Regions from separate parts of the Serratia sp. TSO36 genome, predicted to be linked through region 3. Evidence: predicted binding sites of a transcription regulator. Region 3 holds the regulator's gene; each other region holds the start of a gene.
The links. Region 3 encodes PhoB, which activates phosphate uptake and scavenging genes when phosphate is short. Its sites were predicted from a motif close to CTGTCATAAAACTGNCNNAT; they were not measured.
Positions count from the first base shown of each region.

Region 1: the regulator PhoB is predicted to act here: its motif matches at 3,124-3,143, upstream of glpT (glycerol-3-phosphate transporter).
Region 2: the regulator PhoB is predicted to act here: its motif matches at 2,382-2,401, upstream of phoA (alkaline phosphatase).

Region 1 is NZ_JBJZOU010000002.1:215,353-222,541, forward strand. It holds gene yigL (sugar/pyridoxal phosphate phosphatase YigL) at 1-398, shown strand, start outside; gene glpQ (glycerophosphodiester phosphodiesterase) at 453-1,532, opposite strand; gene glpT (glycerol-3-phosphate transporter) at 1,615-2,970, opposite strand; gene glpA (anaerobic glycerol-3-phosphate dehydrogenase subunit A) at 3,335-4,984, shown strand; gene glpB (glycerol-3-phosphate dehydrogenase subunit GlpB) at 4,974-6,242, shown strand; gene glpC (anaerobic glycerol-3-phosphate dehydrogenase subunit GlpC) at 6,239-7,189, shown strand, end outside.
Region 2 is NZ_JBJZOU010000010.1:209,602-216,790, reverse strand. It holds gene ACK3CV_RS08115 (isochorismatase family protein) at 1-322, shown strand, start outside; gene ACK3CV_RS08110 (antibiotic biosynthesis monooxygenase family protein) at 354-701, opposite strand; gene ACK3CV_RS08105 (ArsR/SmtB family transcription factor) at 877-1,560, shown strand; gene ACK3CV_RS08100 (glutathione S-transferase N-terminal domain-containing protein) at 1,635-2,342, shown strand; gene phoA (alkaline phosphatase) at 2,474-3,901, shown strand; gene ACK3CV_RS08090 (malate:quinone oxidoreductase) at 4,363-5,943, shown strand; gene ACK3CV_RS08085 (helix-turn-helix domain-containing protein) at 6,150-6,602, shown strand; gene ACK3CV_RS08080 (fimbrial protein) at 6,677-7,189, opposite strand, start outside.
Region 3 is NZ_JBJZOU010000009.1:7,932-15,120, reverse strand. It holds gene proY (proline-specific permease ProY) at 5-1,411, opposite strand; gene brnQ (branched-chain amino acid transport system II carrier protein) at 1,485-2,801, opposite strand; gene ACK3CV_RS05395 (PstS family phosphate ABC transporter substrate-binding protein) at 3,286-4,248, opposite strand; gene phoR (phosphate regulon sensor histidine kinase PhoR) at 4,263-5,579, opposite strand; gene phoB (phosphate response regulator transcription factor PhoB) at 5,604-6,293, opposite strand; gene sbcD (exonuclease subunit SbcD) at 6,509-7,189, shown strand, end outside.

The DNA of each region.
Region 1 (7,189 bases), on a different contig from region 3:
TCGAACCGGGCCTGCTGGAAACCGACGGCGTCTGCAAGGTCTACTTCACCTGCGAAGATCACGAGCGGCTGCTGCAGGTGGAAGACGCCATCAACGCGCGCTGGGGCGATCGGGTCAACGTCAGCTTCTCGTTCCCGACCTGCCTGGAAGTGATGGCGGGCGGCGTGTCGAAAGGGCATGCGCTGGAAGAAGTGGCCAAGATCATCGGCTATACGCTGCAAGAGTGCATCGCCTTCGGCGACGGCATGAACGATCTGGAGATGCTGTCGATGGCCGGCAAGGGCTGCATCATGCGCGACGCGCATCAGCGCCTGAAGGATATGTTGCCGGAGCTGGAAGTGATCGGCTCCAACGTCGATAACGCGGTGCCGCACTACCTGCGCAAGATGTTCCTCTGACATAACCCGGGCGTTTCTCGGAAATAACAAGGGCGCCTTGCGGCGCCCTTGGCATTACTTGTGCTGGCCCTGCTTCTGCAGGAACTGCACGCCCTTGTCCGGGAAATCGGTGAACACGCCGTCGACACCGGCCTGGTTGTAAATCACGTCATACAGCTGGTTCACGTCGGTCACGTACTTCGGCAGCGCATCGGCGCGGATGGTGAACGGATGCACCGCCAGCTTGCTGGCGTGCGCTTCTTTCACCATGTCGGTCAGCACGATGTGGCCCGGCTTGGATTTATCCGCTACCACCAGCATGTGGTAGTCCGGCCCGATGCCGTCGGCATATTGAGCGATTTTCTTCATCGCGCCCGGCTTGAACATCCAGTCGTAATCGTACTCCACCCATTTGCCGTCGGCTTTCTGCTCGTAGGTTTCCTGCCAGTCGTTATAGGCGATCAGCTGCACCAGCTTCAGATCCATGCCCAGCTTCGGCTCCAGCTCGTTCTTGATGCGTTTGAGCTCGTTGGCGTCGAAGCACTGCAGGTAGACGTTGTCGTTTTTGCCGGTGTAGCCGTATTGCTTGAGCACCGCCAGCACTTTGCTGGAGATGTCCTTGCCTTCCTGCTTGTGGAACCACGGCGCCTTGATTTCAGGGTAGATGCCGATGTTCTTGCCGGTCGAATGGTTCAGACCCTGCACGAACTCGATCTCTTCCTGGAAGGTGTGTACGCGGAAGTCGGATTTGCCCATCGGGAAGCGGCCAGGGTAGCCCTGCACCTTCTTGCCGTTTTCGATGTCAAAGCCTTCGGTGAACTTCAGCGATTTGATCTCCGCCAGCGTAAAGTCGATGGCGTAATAACGGCCGTCTTTACGCGCGCGGTCCGGGAAACGTTCGGCGACGTCGGTGACGCGATCGAGGTAATGGTCATGCAGCACCACCAGCTCGTTGTCTTTGGTCATCACCAGATCTTGTTCGAGGTAATCGGCGCCCTGCGCGTAGGCCATCGCCTTCGCCGGCAGGGTGTGTTCCGGCAGGTAGCCGCTGGCGCCGCGATGGGCGATCACCACTTTGTCCGCCGCCTGCGCGGCGCTGACCATTGAGGTAGCGAGAATGATCCCTGTCAGCAGGGCTTTGACTTGAGTCCGCATTCCGTTTTCTCCGTGTTGTTGGGGGCAGGGTAGTAAAAAGGCCGCAGGGCGGCCTTTAAATCATGCAAAAGTCGTGTGACGGTTAGCCGCGCTTGCCGGCAGCGATTTCCGCGTGGTGTTTCTTTTCGTTCAGCATGGTCAGCAGCAGCAGGATAACCGCCAGCACGCCGCCGCCGATCATCACCATGAAGCCGCCGTCCCAACCGAAGAAGTCTACGGTGTAGCCGACGATGGCGCTGGCCGCGACCGAGCCGCCCAGGTAGCCGAACAGGCCGGTGAAGCCCGCGGCGGTGCCGGCGGCTTTCTTCGGCGCCAGCTCCAGCGCGTGCAGGCCGATCAGCATCACCGGGCCGTAGATCAGGAAGCCGATGACCAGCATACAGATCATGTCCACGGTCGGGTTGCCCGGCGGGTTCATCCAGAACACCACGGTGGCGATGGTCACCAGCGTCATGAAGAACACGCCGGTGGCGCCGCGGTTGCCTTTGAACACTTTGTCCGACATCCAGCCGCACAGCAGGGTGCCCGGGATACCGGCGTATTCATACAGGAAGTAAGCCCAGGAAGACTTGTCCAGCGCGAAGTGCTTCACTTCTTTCAGGTAGGTCGGCGACCAGTCCAGAATGCCGTAACGCAGCAGGTAGACGAACACGTTGGCGACCGCGATGTACCACAGCAGCTTGTTCGGCAGGATGTACTGCATGAAGATCTGCTTGGCGGTCAGCTCTTCTTCGTCTTTTTCGCTGTAGTCGTCCGGGTAGTCGTTTTTGTACTCTTCAATCGGCGGCAGGCCGCAGGATTGCGGGGTGTCGCGCATCAGGCCGAAGGCGATCAGGGCCACCAGGATGGCGCCGAAGGCCGGCATGTACAGCGCCGCGTGCCAGTCGTTGAACCAGGCCATGCCCAGCAGGAACAGCAGCGGCGGCAGGCCGCCACCCACGTTGTGGGCGCAGTTCCAGATGGAGACGATGCCGCCTCGTTCTTTCTGCGACCACCAGTGCACCATGGTGCGGCCGCACGGCGGCCAACCCATGCCCTGGAACCAGCCGCACAGGAACAGCAGGACGAACATGATGGCGATGCTGGAGGTGGCCCACGGCACGAAGCCCATGAACAGCATCACCGCCGCCGCCAGGATCAGGCCGGCAGGCAGGAACACTCGCGGGTTGGAACGGTCTGAGACCGAACCCATGATGAATTTGGAGAAGCCGTAGGCGATGGAAATGCCCGACAGCGCGAAGCCGAGGTCACCGCGGCTGAAGCCTTGTTCGATCAGGTAAGGCATGGCCAGGGTGAAGTTCTTACGCACCAGATAGTAAGCGGCGTAACCGAAGAAGATCCCCAGGAAAATTTGCCAGCGCAGCTTACGGTAGAGCGGGTCTACCTTATCGCTCGGCACACGGGCGATGTGTGCGGCCGGCTTAAAAATACTCAACATGAGCGCCTCCGATGGCTTTATCTGTTATCACATCAATATGACCTTTTACGTTCATTTGATGATTGAGCGGATATCGAATGTGGTGTTTTTGTGTTCCATAACGAGCGCCATTGTCGTCAAATACGCCTGGTGTCGCTGTGACGAATGGCGCAATTGTTACACTTTTATGAAACCACGGCGGATTTTGAGCGATTCGTTAACGTTATGAAATAGAAAAACGTCCAAAAATCGTGATTATGATCACATTGATGGTTTTTTGTGGACATTTTTATTTCGTTTTATGTTCGTTCTTGTTCCTTATCAAACAAAGACCCTTATAACCGTGGCTCAATAGGCTCATAACTACCGATCCTGAGGGAGCGACATGAGCAGCTATTTTGACGGCGGCGAAACGGATGTGATCATCATCGGCGGCGGCGCCACCGGCGCAGGCATCGCCCGCGACTGCGCGCGGCGCGGCTTGCGCTGCATCTTGCTGGAGCGCCACGACATCGCCACCGGCGCCACCGGCCGCAACCACGGTTTGCTGCACAGCGGCGCGCGCTATGCGGTGACCGACGGCGAGTCGGCGCGCGAGTGCATCGAAGAGAACCGCATCCTGAAACGCATCGCCCATCACTGCATCGAGCGCACCGATGGGCTGTTCATCACCCTGCCGCAGGACTCGCTGGACTATCAGCAACAGTTTATCGCCGCCTGTCGCCAGGCCGACATCGACGCCGAAGCGATCGACCCGCAGCTGGCGCTGCGGCTGGAGCCGGCGGCTAACCCGGCGCTGATCGGCGCGGTGCGCGTGCCGGACGGCACCGTCGATCCCTTCCGGCTGACCGCCGCCAACATGTTGGACGCGCGCGAACATGGCGCGCAGATCCTGACCTACCACCAGGTGGTGGGATTGTTGCGCAGCGGCGATCGGGTGACGGGCGTGCGCGTTTACGACCATCAGAATCAGCGGCGCTATGCGCTGCATGCGCCGGTGGTGGTCAACGCCGCCGGCATCTGGGGCCAGCAGATCGCCGAATACGCCGATTTGCGCATCCGCATGTTCCCGGCCAAGGGGGCGCTGCTGATCCTCGGCCACCGCATCAACAACATGGTGATCAACCGCTGCCGCAAACCGGCAGACGCCGACATCCTGGTGCCGGGCGACACCATCTCGCTGATCGGTACCACCTCGACCCATATCGACTACGACCAAATTGACAACATGCTGGTGACCCCGCAGGAAGTGGACATTCTGATCCGCGAGGGGGCGCTGTTGGCGCCCACCCTGGCGCAGACCCGCATTCTGCGCGCCTACGCCGGGGTAAGGCCGCTGGTGGCCAGCGACGACGACCCCAGCGGGCGCAACGTCAGCCGTGGCATCGTGCTGCTCGATCACGCCGCCCGCGACGGGCTGGAAGGGTTTATCACCATCACCGGCGGCAAGCTGATGACCTACCGCCTGATGGCGGAGTGGGCCACCGACAAGGTGTGCGAAAAGCTTGGCGTAAACCGCCCGTGCACCACCGCGCAGGATGCGTTGCCCGGCTCCCGCCAGTCGGCGGAGGAGACGGTGCGCAGCGTGGTTTCTCTGCCCGCCAGCATTCGCGGCTCGGCAATTTACCGCCACGGCGATCGCGCCAGCCAGGTGCCGGCGGCCGATCGACTCGACACCAGCCTGGTGTGCGAATGCGAGGCGGTGACCGCCGGGGAAGTGCGCTATGCAGTCAACTCGCTGACCGTCAATAACCTGGTGGATCTGCGCCGCCGCACCCGCGTCGGCATGGGCACCTGCCAGGGCGAACTCTGCGCCTGCCGCGCCGCCGGGCTGTTGACGCGCTTTAACGTCAGCACGCCGCAGCAGTCCATCGCGCAGCTGTCGCAGTTCCTCAACGAACGGTGGAAAGGCGTACGGCCGATCGCCTGGGGCGACGCGCTGCGCGAGAGTGAATTTACCAGCTGGGTTTACCAGGGGCTATGCGGGCTTGAAGCCCAGGCCGACAAGGAGCAGGAGGCGGATGATGCGATTTGACGTAGTGGTGATTGGCGGCGGCCTGGCGGGCCTGAGCTGCGCCATTGCCGTGGCCGAACAGGGCAAGCGCTGTGCGGTGGTCAGTTCCGGCCAGAGCGCGCTCTACTTCTCCTCCGGCTCGCTCGACCTGCTGGCGAGATTGCCGGACGGCACGCCGGTCGAAATGCCGCTGGCGGCGCTACCGCAGCTGGCGCAGCAGGCGCCGCAGCATCCGTATGCCCTGATCGGGCCCGGCCGGGTGGCGGCGCTGTCCGCCGCCGCGCAGCGGCTGTTGGAGCGCTGCGGGCTGAACCTGCAGGGCGAGGGTGCCAACAACCATCTGCGCATTACGCCGCTCGGCACGCGCCGCGCCACCTGGCTCAGCCCGCAGGCGATCCCGACGCTGCCGCTGACCGGCCAACTGCCGTGGCGGCGCATTGCGGTGATCGGCATCGAAGGCTTCCTCGACTTCCAGCCGCAGATGGCTGCCGACTCTCTGAGCCGGGAGCTCGGCGTAGAGACGGAGGTGGCCTATCTGCACATGCCGGCGCTGGACAGATTACGCAATAACCCCAGCGAGTTCCGCGCGGTAAACATCGCCCGGGTGCTGGATTTGATGGAAAATCTGCCGCCGATGGCCGAGGAACTGCGGCGATTGGCGGGGGAAGCCGACGCGCTCTTCCTGCCGGCCTGTTTGGGATTGGAGGACGACGCGTCGCTGGCAGTGCTGCAGGATGCGGTCGGCAAGCCGATCCGGCTGCTGCCGACGCTGCCGCCTTCGGTGCCCGGCATGCGCTTGCATCAGGCGCTGCGGCGGCGTTTTCAACAGCTGGGTGGCGTTTTCATGCCCGGCGACAGCGTGCTGCGCGCCGAGTGCGAAGCCGGCCGCGTCACGGGCCTGTATACCCGCAACCACGGTGATATTCCGCTGCGGGCGCAGCAGGTGGTGCTGGCCAGCGGCAGCTTCTTCAGCAACGGGCTGGTGGCGGATTTCGACGGGGTGCGCGAGCCGATCTTCGGGCTGGACGTACACAGCCGCGCGGATCGCGCCGACTGGAGCCGGTGCGAGCTGTTCGCGCCGCAGCCTTATCTGCAGTTTGGCGTGCGCACCGACGGCAGGCTGCGGGCGATGAAGCAGGGCATGCCGTTCGACAATCTGTACGTCATCGGCGCGGTCGCCGGCGGCTACGATCCGCTGCAACAGGGCTGCGGCGCCGGCGTGTCATTGATCGGTGCGCTGCACGTCGCGCAGCAGATCGCCGCGGAGGAAAACGCATGAGCCTGCATCAGGACCACAGCTTTGAAAGCTGCATCAAATGCACCGTCTGCACCACCTATTGCCCGGTCGCCAAAGTGAACCCGCTCTATCCGGGGCCAAAACAGGCGGGGCCGGACGGCGAGCGGCTGCGGCTGAAAGATCCGGCGCTGTACGACGAAGCCTTGAAATACTGCACCAACTGCAAACGTTGTGAAGTGGCCTGCCCGTCCGACGTCAAAATCGGCGATATCATTCAGCGCGCCCGCGCCGACTTCGCCCAGAGCAAGCCGACGCTGCGCGACGCCATCCTCAGCCACACCGACATCATGGGCTCGCTGTCGACGCCGTTCGCGCCGATCGTCAACGCCGCCACCGGGCTGAAACCGGTGCGCAAGCTGTTGGACAAGGCGCTGAAGATCGATCACCGGCGAGAACTGCCGAAATACTCGTTCGGCACTTTCCGCCGCTGGTACCGGCAGCAGGCGCAGGCTCAGCGGCGCTATGCCGAGCAGGTGGCGTTTTTCCACGGCTGCTTCGTCAACTATAACCATCCGCAGCTGGGCAAAGATTTGATCCGGGTGTTCAACGCGCTGGATATCGGCGTGCAGTTGCTGAAACGCGAGAAATGCTGCGGCGTGCCGCTGATCGCCAACGGGTTTATCGAGCAGGCCAAAAAGCAGGCCAGGGTTAACGCCGAGTCGCTGCATGAAGCGGTGCTGGAGCGCGGCATCCCGGTGGTGGCGACCTCATCGAGCTGCACCTTCACCCTGCGCGACGAATACCCTCATCTGCTGGACGTGGACACCACTCCGGTGCGCGATCGGGTGGAGCTGGCGACGCGCTATCTCTATCGCCTGATCAATCAGGGGCGCAGCCTGCCGCTGAAGCGCACGCCGCTGCGGGTGGCTTATCACACGCCTTGCCATATGGAGAAGATGGGCTGGACCGCCTACACGCTGGAGCTGCTG
Region 2 (7,189 bases), on a different contig from region 3:
AATCATCATCGGCGGGCTGTGGACCGCCAGCTGCGTGATGCTGCCGGCGCTGTCCGCCCTGGGCGAGGGTTATGAGGTTTATATCCTGTCGGACGTCACCGGCGACATTACGCCAGACAGCCAAAACAACGCCATGCAGCGTCTGGTACAGGCGGGCGCCACGCCCATCAACTGGGTGGCGTTGATGCTGGAATGGCAGCAGGACTGGAGCCGCAAAGCCACGGCGGGAGGCGTATTGCAGATCGCCCGCGACCACGGCGCCGCCTGGGGGATGGGCGCCAGCTACGCCGGGGCAATGAAGGTGGGCAGCGAAGCGAAATAACAGACGAAAGCCCGCCGCCGGCGGGCTTTTTTCAGGTGCGGTGATAGCAACGGCTATCCTGCGGCGCCTGGTCGCGACTCTCCAGCCCGTAGTCCCGCACCACCTCCGCCACCCGCAGCCGATAGTGCGCCAACACCTCGCCACGGCCGCGCGCCTGCGCCGCCCGGTGCTGCTCGAGATTGCGCCACTGCTGCACCGCCGCCTCGTCGCGCCAGAAGGAGAGCGACAGCAGGCGCGCAGGATCGGCCAGGCTTTGAAAGCGCTCGATGGAGATGAATCCGTCGATCTGCGCCAGCAGCGGCTTCAGCTCCGCCGCCAGCGCCAGATAGGTATCGCGCTGCCCGTCGGCGGCCTGCAGTTCAAAAATCACGGCGATCATTATCGTTTCCTCTCAACGGTAAAATTCAGGTACGCGCGCATTGTCGGAATGGCGCCACCGCACCGATTCCAGCGCCCGCTCATCAATATCCAGCGAACACAGACGCACAGCACCAGAATGCGACAGCCACAGGTTAGCAATGGACGCGCAGTCATACTTCGTCTAACCTCGAAGTATGCTTAACATCGACCTAGAAGATCGTTTGGCGGCGCTGAGCGCCGCCATCGCCGACCGCACCCGGGCGCGCATGCTGTGCCTGTTGATGGATGGGCGCGCCTACACCGCCACCGAGCTCAGCGCGGCGGTCGAGGTCGCCCCGTCCACCGCCAGCGCACATCTGGCGAAACTGCTGGAGCAGCGGCTGATCGCCTGCGTCAAACAGGGGCGCTACCGCTATTTTCGGCTGGCCGGGCAACCGGTGGCCGAAGCGCTAGAAGGCCTGATGGCGCTGGCGGGCGTGCCGCGCACGTCGGTGAAAAGCAGCACGCCCACCACGCTGCAATATGCCCGCACCTGCTACGACCATATGGCGGGCGAGGTGGCGGTGAAACTGCACGATCGGCTGCATGCGCTGAACTGGCTGAGCGGTGAGGAAGACTACCGGTTAAGCGACGCCGGTCAGGCCGCGCTGGCGCGGCTGGGCGTCGATTGCTCCCCCGCCCCCACCCGCCGCCGCTTCGCCTGCGGCTGCCTGGACTGGAGCGAACGCCGTTCTCACCTCGGCGGCGCGCTGGGCGCCGCGCTGTTGGCCGCGTTTATCCAACGCGGCTGGATCGTCCGCCGGCTCGACAGCCGCGAGTTGCAGCTGACCCCTGCCGGTAAAAAAGCGCTGGCCGCACATTTTGAACTCACGGTCTAACCCGGCGGCGGGGTAGTTTTACTGCAATACTCAAGGGGTACGCTTAGGCCACCCCGCCAACCCGAGGAGTTTCCATGCTCGATTCCACCCAATTCCCGATCGTCAAACGCTGGCCGGCTCAGCATCCTGAAAGGCTGCAGCTCTATTCCCTGCCGACGCCGAACGGCGTCAAAGTGTCCATCATGCTGGAAGAGATCGGCCTGCCCTATGAGGCGCACCTGATCGACATCGGCAACAACGAAACCTGGACGCCGGAATTCCTGGCGCTGAACCCGAACGGCAAGATCCCGGCGATCATCGATCCCGACGGCCCCGGCGGCCGGCCGCTGCCGCTGTTCGAATCCGGCGCCATTCTGCTCTACCTGGCGGAAAAGAGCGGCCGTTTCCTGCCGCAGGATCCGGCGCAGCGTTACGAAACCATTCAGTGGGTGTTCTTCCAGATGGCCGCCGTCGGCCCGATGTTCGGCCAGCTCGGTTTCTTCCACAAATTCGCCGGGCGCGAGTATGAAGATAAGCGGCCGCTGGAGCGCTACAAAAACGAATCGAAACGCCTGCTCGGCGTGCTGGAAACGCGCCTGGAAGGCCGCGACTGGATCATGGGCGCGGACTACACCATCGCCGATATCTCGCTGCTGGGCTGGGTGCGCAACCTGATCGGCTTCTATGAGGCGCGCGAACTGGTAGAGTTCGACAGTTTCCCCCGCGTCGCGCAGTGGCTGGAGCGCGGTCTGGCGCGGCCGGCGGTGCAGCGTGGGCTCACTATACCGGCGCGCGCGGCCTGATCGTCAAACGGGATGGCCGCCGGGCCGTCCCGCCTTCCGCTGTCATAAAATTGTCATCCCTCTGCTCTACTCTCCTTACGTAACAATTTGATGTTATTTACATTGTTGTATTACGACAAGGAGCTTGCCCCATGCAACCTGCTGTATCCCTGATCGCCGGCGCCGTGCTGTCCGCCCTGCTCTGTTCCTCCGCCATCGCGGCGGAAAACTCGGCCAATGCCGATGGCCTGACCGAGCGCGCCGCGCGCGGCACCCTCACCGAACCGGGCGGCGCCCGTCGTCTGGCCGGCGATCAGACCGCCGCGCTGAAGGCGTCGCTGTCGGACAAAACGGTGAAAAACGTGATCCTGCTGATTGGCGACGGCATGGGAGATTCCGAGATCACCGCCGCCCGCAACTATGCCGAGGGCGCAGGCGGTTACTTCAAGGGCATCGACGCCCTGCCGCTGACCGGGCAATACACCCACTACTCGCTGGACAAGAAAACCCACAAACCGGATTACGTGACCGACTCCGCCGCTTCCGCCACCGCCTGGGCCACCGGGGTGAAAACCTATAACGGCGCGCTCGGCGTGGACGTGAACGGCAAAGACCAGCCGACGCTGCTGGAGATCGCCAAGGCGGCCGGCAAGGCCACCGGCAACGTCTCCACCGCCGAACTGCAGGACGCCACGCCGGCGGCGCTGGTGTCGCACGTTACCTCGCGCAAATGCTACGGCCCGGAGGAAACCAGCGAGAAATGCGCCGCTAACGCGCTGGAAAACGGCGGCCGCGGTTCCATCACCGAGCAGTTGCTGAAAACCCGTGCCGACGTCACGCTGGGCGGCGGCGCGAAATCCTTCAACCAACTGGCGAAAAGCGGCGAATGGCAAGGAAAATCGCTGAAAGATCAAGCGGCGGCGCAAGGTTATCAGTGGGTGAGCAACGCGGATGAACTGCAGGCCGTTACCCTGGCCAATCAGCAAAAACCGCTGCTGGGCCTGTTCGCCGACGGCAACATGCCGGTGCGCTGGCTGGGGCCGAAAGCCAGCTATCACGGCAACCTCGACAAACCGGCGGTGACCTGCGAAAACAACCCGGCTCGCACCGCGGCCACGCCAACGCTGGCGGCGATGACCGAAAAAGCGATCGCGCTGCTGAAAGACAACCCGAACGGCTTCTTCCTGCAGGTAGAGGGCGCGTCGATCGATAAGCAGGATCACGCCGCCAACCCGTGCGGGCAGATTGGTGAGACCGTCGATCTGGACGAGGCGGTGCAAAAAGCGCTGGCCTTCGCCCGCGCCGACGGCAACACGCTGGTGATCGTCACCGCCGACCACGCGCACTCCAGCCAGATCGTCGCCGCCGACGCCAAAGCGCCGGGCCTGACCCAGACACTGACCACCAAAGACGGCGCGCCGATGACCCTCAGCTACGGCAACTCGGAAGAGGAATCGCAGGGGCACACCGGCACCCAGCTGCGCGTCGCGGCCTACGGCCCGCACGCCGCCAACGTGGTGGGGTTGACCGATCAGACCGATCTGTTCTTCACCATGCGCGATGCGATGGGCATCAAGTAACCGCCTTGTGAATCCTGGCCGCCCGCAACGGCGGCCGTTTATTATTGGTTACCGATGCGTATTTGCAATTTAACCGCAATTATTGTGTGATAACGAAATAACGTTTAATTACGCGACAATTAACCCCTGAAAATAACGCGGTTATATGGCCTTACTCCCCTCTCTGTTTATTCCTGCGACAGCAACCGGCCTATTTTTGCTTATATTCATTTTTTTTAGTTACAAAAGTAGTTTTTAACATTCTCGCAAACAATAATACCCCGCCAGTAACGTGAACCGATCAATTTGCATCCGGACGGCCTGCAATAGTTCACTTTTCGTTAAAAACCCTATTAACAAAAAGGCATTATCGCTGCCTATCGGCTCACGCCGGGCGGTCGGCTTCACTATTTTCCAGGGTAACTCCCGCTAAATTCTTTCACCTGCAATGAGTAGAATTTACACACAAGAGATTTAATTCAATGAGAAAATTACTCGTCCTGATTTTCAGTCTCAGCCTGTTTAGCGTTACGCAGCAGGCGGCGGCTGAAGAGAAGAATAAAACCGTCGACGTGGTGTTGATCGGCGGCGGCATCATGAGCGCCACCTTGGGCACCTATCTGCATGAGCTGGAGCCGACCTGGACCATCGACATGTACGAGCGCATGAACGGCGTGGCGGAAGAGAGCTCCAACGGCTGGAACAACGCCGGCACCGGCCACTCCGCCTTCAGCGAAATGAACTACACGCCGGAAAAAGCCGATGGCACCATCGACATCAGCAAGGCGGTGAAGGTCAATGAGTCTTTCGAAATCTCTCGCCAGTTCTGGTCTTATCAGGTGAAAAATAATGTCCTGAAAGATCCGAAATCCTTCATTAACAGCGTGCCGCACATGAGCTTCGTGTGGGGCGACGACAACGTCAACTTCCTGCGTAAACGCTACGCGGCGCTGCAGCACAGCACCCTGTTCCGCGGCATGGAATACTCCGAAGATCCTGCGCAAATCAAACAGTGGGCGCCGCTGGTGATGAACGGCCGCGATCCGGCGCAGAAAATCGCCGCGACCCGCATGCCGCTGGGTACCGACGTCAACTTCGGCGTGATCACCCATCAGCTGGTTGACGCGCTGAGCACCAGCGACAAGTTCAAGCTGAACCTGAGCCACGAAGTGCGCGACATCAAGCGCAACGCCGATCAGACCTGGAGCGTGACCGTTGCCGATCTGAACCGCGACGGTAAAGAAACCACCGTTAACGCCAAGTTCGTGTTCATCGGCGCAGGCGGCGCCTCCCTGACCCTGCTGCAGAAATCCGGCATCCCTGAAGCCGACGGCTACGGCGGCTTCCCGGTCGGCGGCCAGTTCCTGGTCACCACCAACCCGGCGATCGCCAACCAGCACCTGGCCAAAGTGTATGGCCTGGCCAGCGTAGGTTCGCCGCCGATGTCCGTGCCGCACCTGGATACCCGCATGCTGGACGGCAAGCGCGTGCTGCTGTTCGGGCCATTCGCCACCTTCTCCAGCAAGTTCCTGAAGAACGGTTCGCTGTTCGATCTGCTGCACTCGCTGAGCACCTCGAACCTGATGCCGATGACCCACGTCGGTCTGGATAACTTCGATCTGGTGAAATACCTGGTCGGCCAGCTGATGATGAACGACGACGATCGCTTCGCCGCGCTGAAAGAGTACTTCCCGGACGCCAAGCAGGAAGATTGGAAGCTGTGGACCGCAGGCCAGCGCGTGCAGATCATCAAGAAAGACGCGGATAAAGGCGGCGTGCTGCAGTTCGGCACCGAAGTCGTCAGCTCTGAAGACGGCAGCATCGCCGCTCTGCTGGGCGCGTCACCGGGCGCTTCCACCGCTGCGCCAATCATGCTGCACCTGATGGAAACCGTGTTCAAAGACAAAGTGGCGACGCCGGAATGGCAGAGCAAACTGAAAGAGATCATCCCTTCTTACGGCCACAAGCTGAACGGCGATATCGAGATGACCAACAAGATCCGCGGCTACACCAGCAGCGTGCTGGGTCTGAACTACATTGAAGTGAAACCGGAAACCAACTGATTTTCCACTCGTTTCCTGCTGGAAAGGCCGCTTTATGCGGCCTTTCTTTTATCCCCCTGCGATTCAAAGAGCATTTTTGGTCACCTTTTTCCCCCCGGTTTACCCTTGCGTAACGGCGCACTCGCGCCTATTATCAAAGTATATTCTTGGATAATTAAGCTAAGTCACTGTGACCTGAATGTCGTTTTTGCGGGAGAACTAAAACCATGGATCGCGTCAATATCATTCACGATTTACTAGACTGGATTGAAACTCATCTGGACCAGCCGCTGCTGCTGGATAACGTCGCCGCCAAGTCGGGCTACTCCAAATGGCACCTGCAGCGCATGTTCCGCAGCACCACCGGCCACGCGCTCGGCAGCTATATCCGCGAGCGGCGCCTGTCGCAGGCGGCGCAGGCGCTGCGCTCCACCCCGCGCCCGATCCTGGATATCGCCCTGCAATACCATTTCGATTCTCAGCCTTCGTTCTCACGCGCCTTCAAGAAACAGTTCGGCAAAACCCCGGCGGTGTATCGCCGCACCACCCGCTGGGACGTGGCGGAATGGCCGGCGCAGCCGGTGGAGGCTGAGCCACGCCACGATGCTCCTACGCTGCCCCGCTGGTACGCTGGCAAACCGCCGGAAGGCGTTTGCACCACCTGGATGGGGCTGCGCTGATAAACGCGGCATAACACGTAAAAAGGGTTCAGTTCATCGCGAACTGAACCCTTTTTAATTGAAGCGACACCGGATTATTTGAAGGTGACGTCAACGTTGGCGGTGGCGTTGAACACCCCGGTCTTCGGCGTATTGGTCAACCACTTCAGGTTCGCGATAAAGGTCTCTTTCACTTCGTTCTGCTTATCCTGCAGCACGCCGCCGAAATCCACGTTGGTTTGCAGTGGGATCGGCGTTTTGTTGGTGTCGCGTTGCTGAGTCAGGAAGATCGCCACGCCCGGTTTGGTGGTCGGTAGGATCTGCGTATTATCTGACGGATCGGCGTTGGTGCTGCTGAAACTGGCCTGCAGAGACTGGCCGGCACACTCGCCGCCGCTCAAGGTCGCCTTGATATCGAACGGCACCTGCTTGGCGATAGTGCCGGTTTTGGCGCTGGACGTCGTCAACACACCGAAATCGACGCTGGCACCGTTGTTGGCCAACACGGTGATCTGCGGATTGCACTGGATCACGCGGATCTTGTCCAAACCTTTGATATAGGCGTTAAAGTTGCTGTCTTTGGTGGCGTTAAGGCCCAACTCACCATC
Region 3 (7,189 bases):
CCATTTAGTCTTGCTGCGTCGCCAGCGGCGCGCGTTTTTTCTGATGGTTGACCTTGAACCAGTATCCCGCCAGCAGCAATACCACCCAGACCAGGCCGGCGTACAGCGAGACGCGCGTGGTCGGGAAGTAGCCGATCAGGCCGATGATGAACACCAGGAACACGATCGCCACCACCGAGGTGAATACCCCGCCGCGCAGTGGGAACGCCAGCTGCTTCACCTGTTCTTTGCTCAGGCTGCGGCGGAAGGCGATTTGGGAGAACAGGATCATGATCCACACCCACACGGTGGCGAAGGTCGCCAGGGACGCGATCACCAGGAACACGCTCTCCGGCATGATGTAGTTGAGGTATACCGCCAGCAGCAGCGCCAGCATCATCACCACCACCGTCACCCAGGGAATGCCGCGCTTCGACACCTTGCTGAACATCTTCGGCGCATGGCCCTGCTCGGCCATGCCGTGCAGCATGCGGCCGACGCCGAACACGTCGCTGTTGATCGCCGACAGCGAAGCGGTGATCACCACGAAGTTGAGGATACCTGCCGCCACGGTGATACCCATATGCTGGAAGGTCAGCACGAACGGGCTGCCGTTGGTGCCCACCTGGTTCCACGGGTAGATAGACATGATGACGAACAGCGTGCCGACGTAGAACACCAGAATGCGCCACGGCACCGAGTTGATGGCCTTCGGAATCGATTTTTTCGGATCTTTGGCTTCGCCGGCGGTGATGCCGATGATTTCAATGCCGCCGTAAGCGAACATCACCAGCTGCAGCGACAGGATCATGCCGATAAAGCCGTTGCTGAAGAAGCCGCCGTTCGACCACAGGTTATGAATGCCGGTCGGTTGCCCGCCGTTGCCGATGCCCCAGATGATGATGCCGATGCCGGCCGCGATCATGATGATGATGGTGGCGACCTTGAAGAACGAGAACCAAAACTCCAGCTCGCCGAACACCTTGACGCTCATCAGGTTGATGGCGCCGATGATCAGCACCACGCTCAGCACCCAGATCCAGTGCGGCACTTCCGGGAACCAGACCCCCATATAGATGCCGAAGGCGGTCACGTCGGCGATGGCGACGATCAGGATTTCAAAGCAGTAAGTCCAGCCGGTGATGTAACCCGCCATCGGGCCGAGGTAGTCCTGCGCGTAGCGGGAAAACGAGCTGGCCTGCGGGTTGTTGACCGACATCTCCCCCAGGGCGCGCATGATGATAAAGGCCACGATGCCGCCGATCAGGTAAGCCAGCAGCACGCTCGGGCCGGCCATTTTGATGGCGTCCGCCGAGCCGTAGAACAACCCGGTGCCGATGGCCGATCCCAGCGCCATAAAGCGGATATGACGCGTACTGAGGCCGCGTTTCAGCTTATTGTCGGGGGCAGTGGTGGGTGACTGTTGTTGCATGAAGATGACCCATAGTTTTAAACGTAAAAAAGCCACGGACATGTCCGTGGCCCTGGATTAAGCCGGGGGATTATCAGTGCGCGGTCACTTGGGAACGCGTGCACACCCGATCATAAATCGCGACCAGCGCCAGCATCAGCAGCGAAGGCGGCAACCATGCCAACCCCTGCTCCGCCAGCGGCAGGTGAGTGGTCCAGGCCGGCAGCAGCTGCTGGAAACTGGAGGCTTTCACCGCGTCAAGGATACCAAACAACAGGCTGACAAGCATCACCGGCGCGATGATGCGCGGCGCGCTGTGCCACCAACGCAGAGTGAAGCTCAGCACCACCAGCACGATGCACGGCGGGTAAATCGCGGTCAGCACCGGAATGGAGATCTGGATCAGGTGGCTCAGGCCGAGGTTGGACACCACCATCGAGAACAGGCCTAGGATAAATACCAGCGTCTTGTACGAGAACGGCAGGTATTGCGCGAAGAACTCGGCGCAGGCGCAGGTCAGGCCGACCGCGGTCACCATACAGGCGATGAAGATCAGCGCCGCCAGGAAGAAGCTGCCGAGGCCGCCAAAGGTGTTCTGAACGTAAGCGTGCAGGATCACCGCGCCGTTGGTGGCATCAGGCACCAACGCGCCGCTGCCGGAGCCCAGCTTGAACAGGCTCAGATAAACCAGCGTCAGGCCCACGCCGGCGATCAAACCGGCCAGAATGGTGTAACGGGTCAACAGACCGGCGTCTTTCACGCCGCGCGAGCGCGCCGCGTTGACGATAACGATGCCGAATACCAGCGCGCCCAGCGTATCCATGGTCAGGTAGCCGTTAACGAAGCCGGAAGAGAAAGGCACGCTCTGGTAAGCCGCTGTCGCCGGAATCGGCGCGCCGGCAGGCCACAGCAGCGCGGCGATGCCCAGTACGCCCAACGCCACGATCTTCAGCGGCGCCAGCACATGGCCGACGGTGTCGAGCAGGCGGCCCGGATACAGGGAGATGCCGATCACCAGCGCGAAGTACACCAGGCTGTAGATGAACAGCGGCATGGCGCCGTCGCCGGTCAGCGGGGCGATGCCCACTTCAAAGGACACGGTGGCGGTGCGCGGCGTGGCGAACAGCGGGCCGACGGCCAGATAGCAGACGGTCGCCAGCAGCAGGCCGGCGCCGCGGCCGATCGGCGAACTGAGGGCGTCGATGCCGCCGCCAACGCGCGCCAGCGCGATGACGGTGATGACCGGCAGACCGACGGCGGTGATCAGGAAGCCCAGCGCCGCGATCCAGACGTGTTCACCGGACTGCAAGCCGACCATCGGCGGGAAGATGATGTTCCCGGCCCCAACGAATAAGGCAAAGGTCATGAAGCCCAGTGCCATGATATCTTTTGACGTTAAACGATGACTCATACGATGTCGTGTTGCCTGTTCAAATGAAAAAAATTGTCCGATAGCGTGGTGGCGTGACGCCCCACCGGTTGCCGGCATGCCCGATCGTCGCAGCGCCAAATAAGCATCCTAAACGCAGTCGATCCGGCGTTTATGTCCCTATTCGAAAGTGGCCGCTCATGAAGATGGGCAAAATTTTAGGAGTTATAAAAATGGAGGTTTAATCCGACAACGAGGGCTAAGGTAAACGTTTATAGCGCTTCAAGGCAAGACGCACGGCGAAAAGCAGAGCTATCGACCATATAAACTTTAGCCACCAGTCGATCATATTGGCTATCAATAAATATACACTACATGATTTGTATCATTTTTGAACAATGGATTCACGAAACGTGAAACATATACCGCTTTACCGCGCGAAAACGCCAATAAATGCCCGGTTTTCGCGTGGTATAAGCTCCGTTTGGCCGTTAAAAAAGGCGAAAATTACGCCGCTTTTTGTCGCTTATTGCACCGTGGCCGCCGCGAGCGGCTGCAGCCCGAGCGCCTGGCGGGTCCTCTGCAGGGCGCCCGGCGGCAGCGGCAGATAGCCGTCGTGATTGACCAGGCTCTGCCCTGCGGTCGACAGCACGCGATCGAGGAACGCGGCGGTCAGCGGCTCCAGCGGTTGATTGGGGGCTTTGTTGATGTAGATATAGAGATAGCGCGACAGCGGGTAGCGATCGTTGCGCACGTTGGCGGCGGTAGGCGCGACATAGTCCTCTCCCGATTCCGCCAACGGCAGCAGCCGCACGCCGCTGGCGCGAAAACCGATGCTGGCGTAGCCGATGCCGTTGAGCGAACCGGCCACCGCCTGCACCACCGAAGCCGAACCGGGCAGCTCATTGACGCGCGGCATAAAATCGCCGCCGCACAGCGCGCGCAGTTTGAAATAGCCGTAGGTGCCGGACGCCGAGTTGCGGCCGAAGCGCTGCAGCGAGCGCGTCGCCCAGTCGCCACTCAGCCCCAGCTCGCCCCAACGCGTCAGCGGTTTGCTTTCACCGCAGCGCCGGGTGGCGGAGAAAATGCGATCGAGCTGCTGCAGATTGAGGCCGCGCAGCGGGTTGTCCTGATGCACCAACACCACCAGCGCATCCACCGCCACCGGCACCGCCAGCGGCGCATAGCCGTAACGATGTTCGAACGCCGAAACCTCGGCCGCCTTCATCGGCCGGCTCATCGGGCCCAGCTGCGCGGCGCCCGCCGCCAACGCGGTCGGCGCGGTCGACGAGCCGGCGGCCTGGATCTGCAGGTTAACGTTGGGATAATGCCGGCTGAAATCCTGCGCCCACAGCGCCATCAGATTCGCCAAAGTATCGGAACCGACGCTGGACAGGTTGCCCGCCAGCATGCCGTCGGGCTGCGCCAGCGCGCCGCGTCCGGCCAGCAACGCCAGGCAAAGCAACAGCCCTCGGGTTATTCGGGTCATACCGGTGTCTCGCGTTAATTTTTCACCGCATTCTCTGATAAAGCGGCGGGAACAATCAACCGGTTGGGTAAGGTAAAGATAAAGCGGGTGCCGATCCCCGGCTCGCTGAGGATCTCCAGCCGCGCGTCGTGATGGCTGAGCGCATGCTTGACGATCGCCAGCCCCAGCCCGCTGCCGCCGGTCTGGCGCGAACGGGCCTTGTCGACGCGGTAAAAACGCTCGGTCAGGCGCGGCAGGTGTTCGGCGGCAATGCCCGGTCCGTTGTCGCTGACCTGGAACTGCGCGCCGTGCGCCGTCTGCTGCCAGCTCACTTCGATATGGGTGCCCTTCGGCGTGTGGTTGACCGCGTTGTACACCAGGTTAGACACCGCGCTGCGCAACTGGTCTTCATTGCCGAACACGTTGAGCTGTTCGTTCACCCGGAAAGTGATCTCGTGATTGTCGCCGCTCAGCGATTGCGCCTCGCGCTGCAACACCCGCAGCATCAGCGGGATATCCACCCGCTCGTTCATGTCGACATTGGGCGCCGCCTCGATGCGCGACAGCGTCAGCAGCTGCTTGACCAGCCCGTCCATCCGGCGGGTCTGCTCCTGCATGGTGCCGAGCGCCTTGCTGCGCAGCGAACCGTCCTGCTCTTCGTCGCCCATCATCTCCAGATAGCCCTGCAGCACCGTCAGCGGCGTGCGCAGCTCATGGCTGACGTTGGCGAAGAAGTTGCGCCGCGCCCCCTCCAGCTGGCGCATCTGGGTGACGTCGCGCGCCACCATCAGCAACTGCCCTTCGGAGTAGGGCATCACGCGGAATTCGACGTAGTGTTCGTTGTTCAGCTGCAGCGTCAGCGGGCGCGAGAACTCCTGCTGTTGCAGATAGTGGCTGAATTCCGGATAACGCAGCAGGTTGAGGATGTGCTGGCCGTTGTCTTCCGGCCAGCGGAAGCCGAGCAGATGCTGCGCCAGCCCGTTGCACCAGAAGATGTTGCCTTCGACGGTGGTCATCACCACCGCATCAGGCAGCGATTCGGCCCCGCTGCGAAAGCGCTTGATCAACAGCGCCAGCTCGCGCCGGCGGCGGCGATTGCGCTGCTGCATCTGATACAGGCCATAGAACAACGGCTCCCAACTCCAGCGGCCGGGCGGCGGCGTCATGCTGCGGTCGATCCACAGCCAATGGGAGAGTTTGAGCTGGTTGTAGAAATTCCACACCAGCGCGGCCAGCGCGGAGGCCAGCAGGAACCAGGGCAGATAACCGAAAATCAGCCCCAGCAGTAAGGCGGGCAAACAGAAAAGAGCCAGCTCCAGAGCCAGCCTCTTCCACGACAGACGTTCTAACACGGCATATTCTCCAGCGCAGCGCGATCAGTAGCGCGTTGAGAACCGGTAGCCGGTGCCCCGAACGGTTTGAACCATTTTATCATGCCCACTGGTTTCTAACGCCTTGCGGAGCCGACGGATATGCACGTCAACGGTACGGTCTTCCACATAAACGTTAGTGCCCCAGACGTGATTAAGCAACTGCTCACGGCTATAAACCCGCTCCGGGTGGGTCATAAAGAAGTGCAGCAGCTTGAACTCGGTCGGCCCCATATCCAGCGCCTGATCGTTCGCCATCACGCGGTGGGAGGACGGATCCAGGCTCAGCCCTTGCATTTCAATCACTTCTTCCACCGCCATCGGTGAAATGCGGCGCATGACCGCTTTGATGCGCGCCACCAGCTCCTTGGGCGAGAACGGCTTGGTGATGTAATCATCCGCCCCCACTTCCAGGCCGCGCACCCGGTCTTCTTCTTCGCCGCGCGCGGTCAGCATCATCACCGGGATATCGCGGGTCAGCGCTTCGCGCTTCATATGTTTGATAAACTGAATGCCGGAACCGCCGGGCAACATCCAGTCGAGCAACACCAAATCAGGGAACGGCTCAGACAGGCGCGTCACGGCGCTGTCATAATCCTCGGCTTCCAACGGTTGGTAACCATTCTGTTCCAACACAAAGCACACCATCTCACGGATCGGCGCTTCGTCTTCCACCACCAGTATGCGTCTTGCCATCGTCAATCCTGCCAATGTGTTAGCGACTTTGCGGGCGCCATTATGCGTCAGTTTTGTGACACTTTTATGAAAAAAAGCGGCTGTTATAGGCAGTAAGCATAGCGATTATTTCCCGCCGCAAAGAAAAATCATCCGGTTGTCATCATCATTGCGCCGGGACAGCCGCCGCCGCGGCCTTTATAATCATCGCCATTACCTTTGCATCCGGGAATGTCATGCGCCTGATCCACACCTCTGACTGGCACCTTGGCCAGTACTTTTTCACCAAAAGCCGCGCCGCCGAGCACCAGGCTTTTCTGAACTGGCTGATCGAGCAGATTGAGCAGCAGCAGGTGGATGCGCTGATCGTCGCCGGGGATCTGTTCGATACCGGCTCGCCGCCCAGCTACGCCCGCGAGCTGTACAACCGCTTCGTGGTGGAGCTGCAGCGCACCGGCTGTCAGCTGGTGGTGCTGGGCGGCAACCACGACTCGGTGGCGACGCTGAACGAATCGCGTGAGCTGCTCTCCTGCCTGAACACCACGGTGATCGCGAGCGCGCAAAGCGCCCCCGAACAGCAGATTGTGGTGCTGAACCGGCGCGACGGCCAGCCGGGCGCGGTGCTGTGCGCCATTCCTTTTCTGCGGCCGCGCGATCTGCTCACCAGCCGCGCCGGCGAATCCGGCGCGCAAAAACAGCAGGCGCTGCAGGAAGCCATCGCCGAACATTACCAGGCGCTGTATCAGGCGGCCTGCGAACGCCGCGATCGGCTGGGCCTGCCGCTGCCGATCGTCGCCACCGGCCACCTGACCACCGTCGGCGTCACCACCTCCGACTCGGTGCGCGACATCTATATCGGCACCCTCGACGCCTTCCCGGCGCAGGCCTTCCCGCCCGCCGACTATATCGCGCTGGGC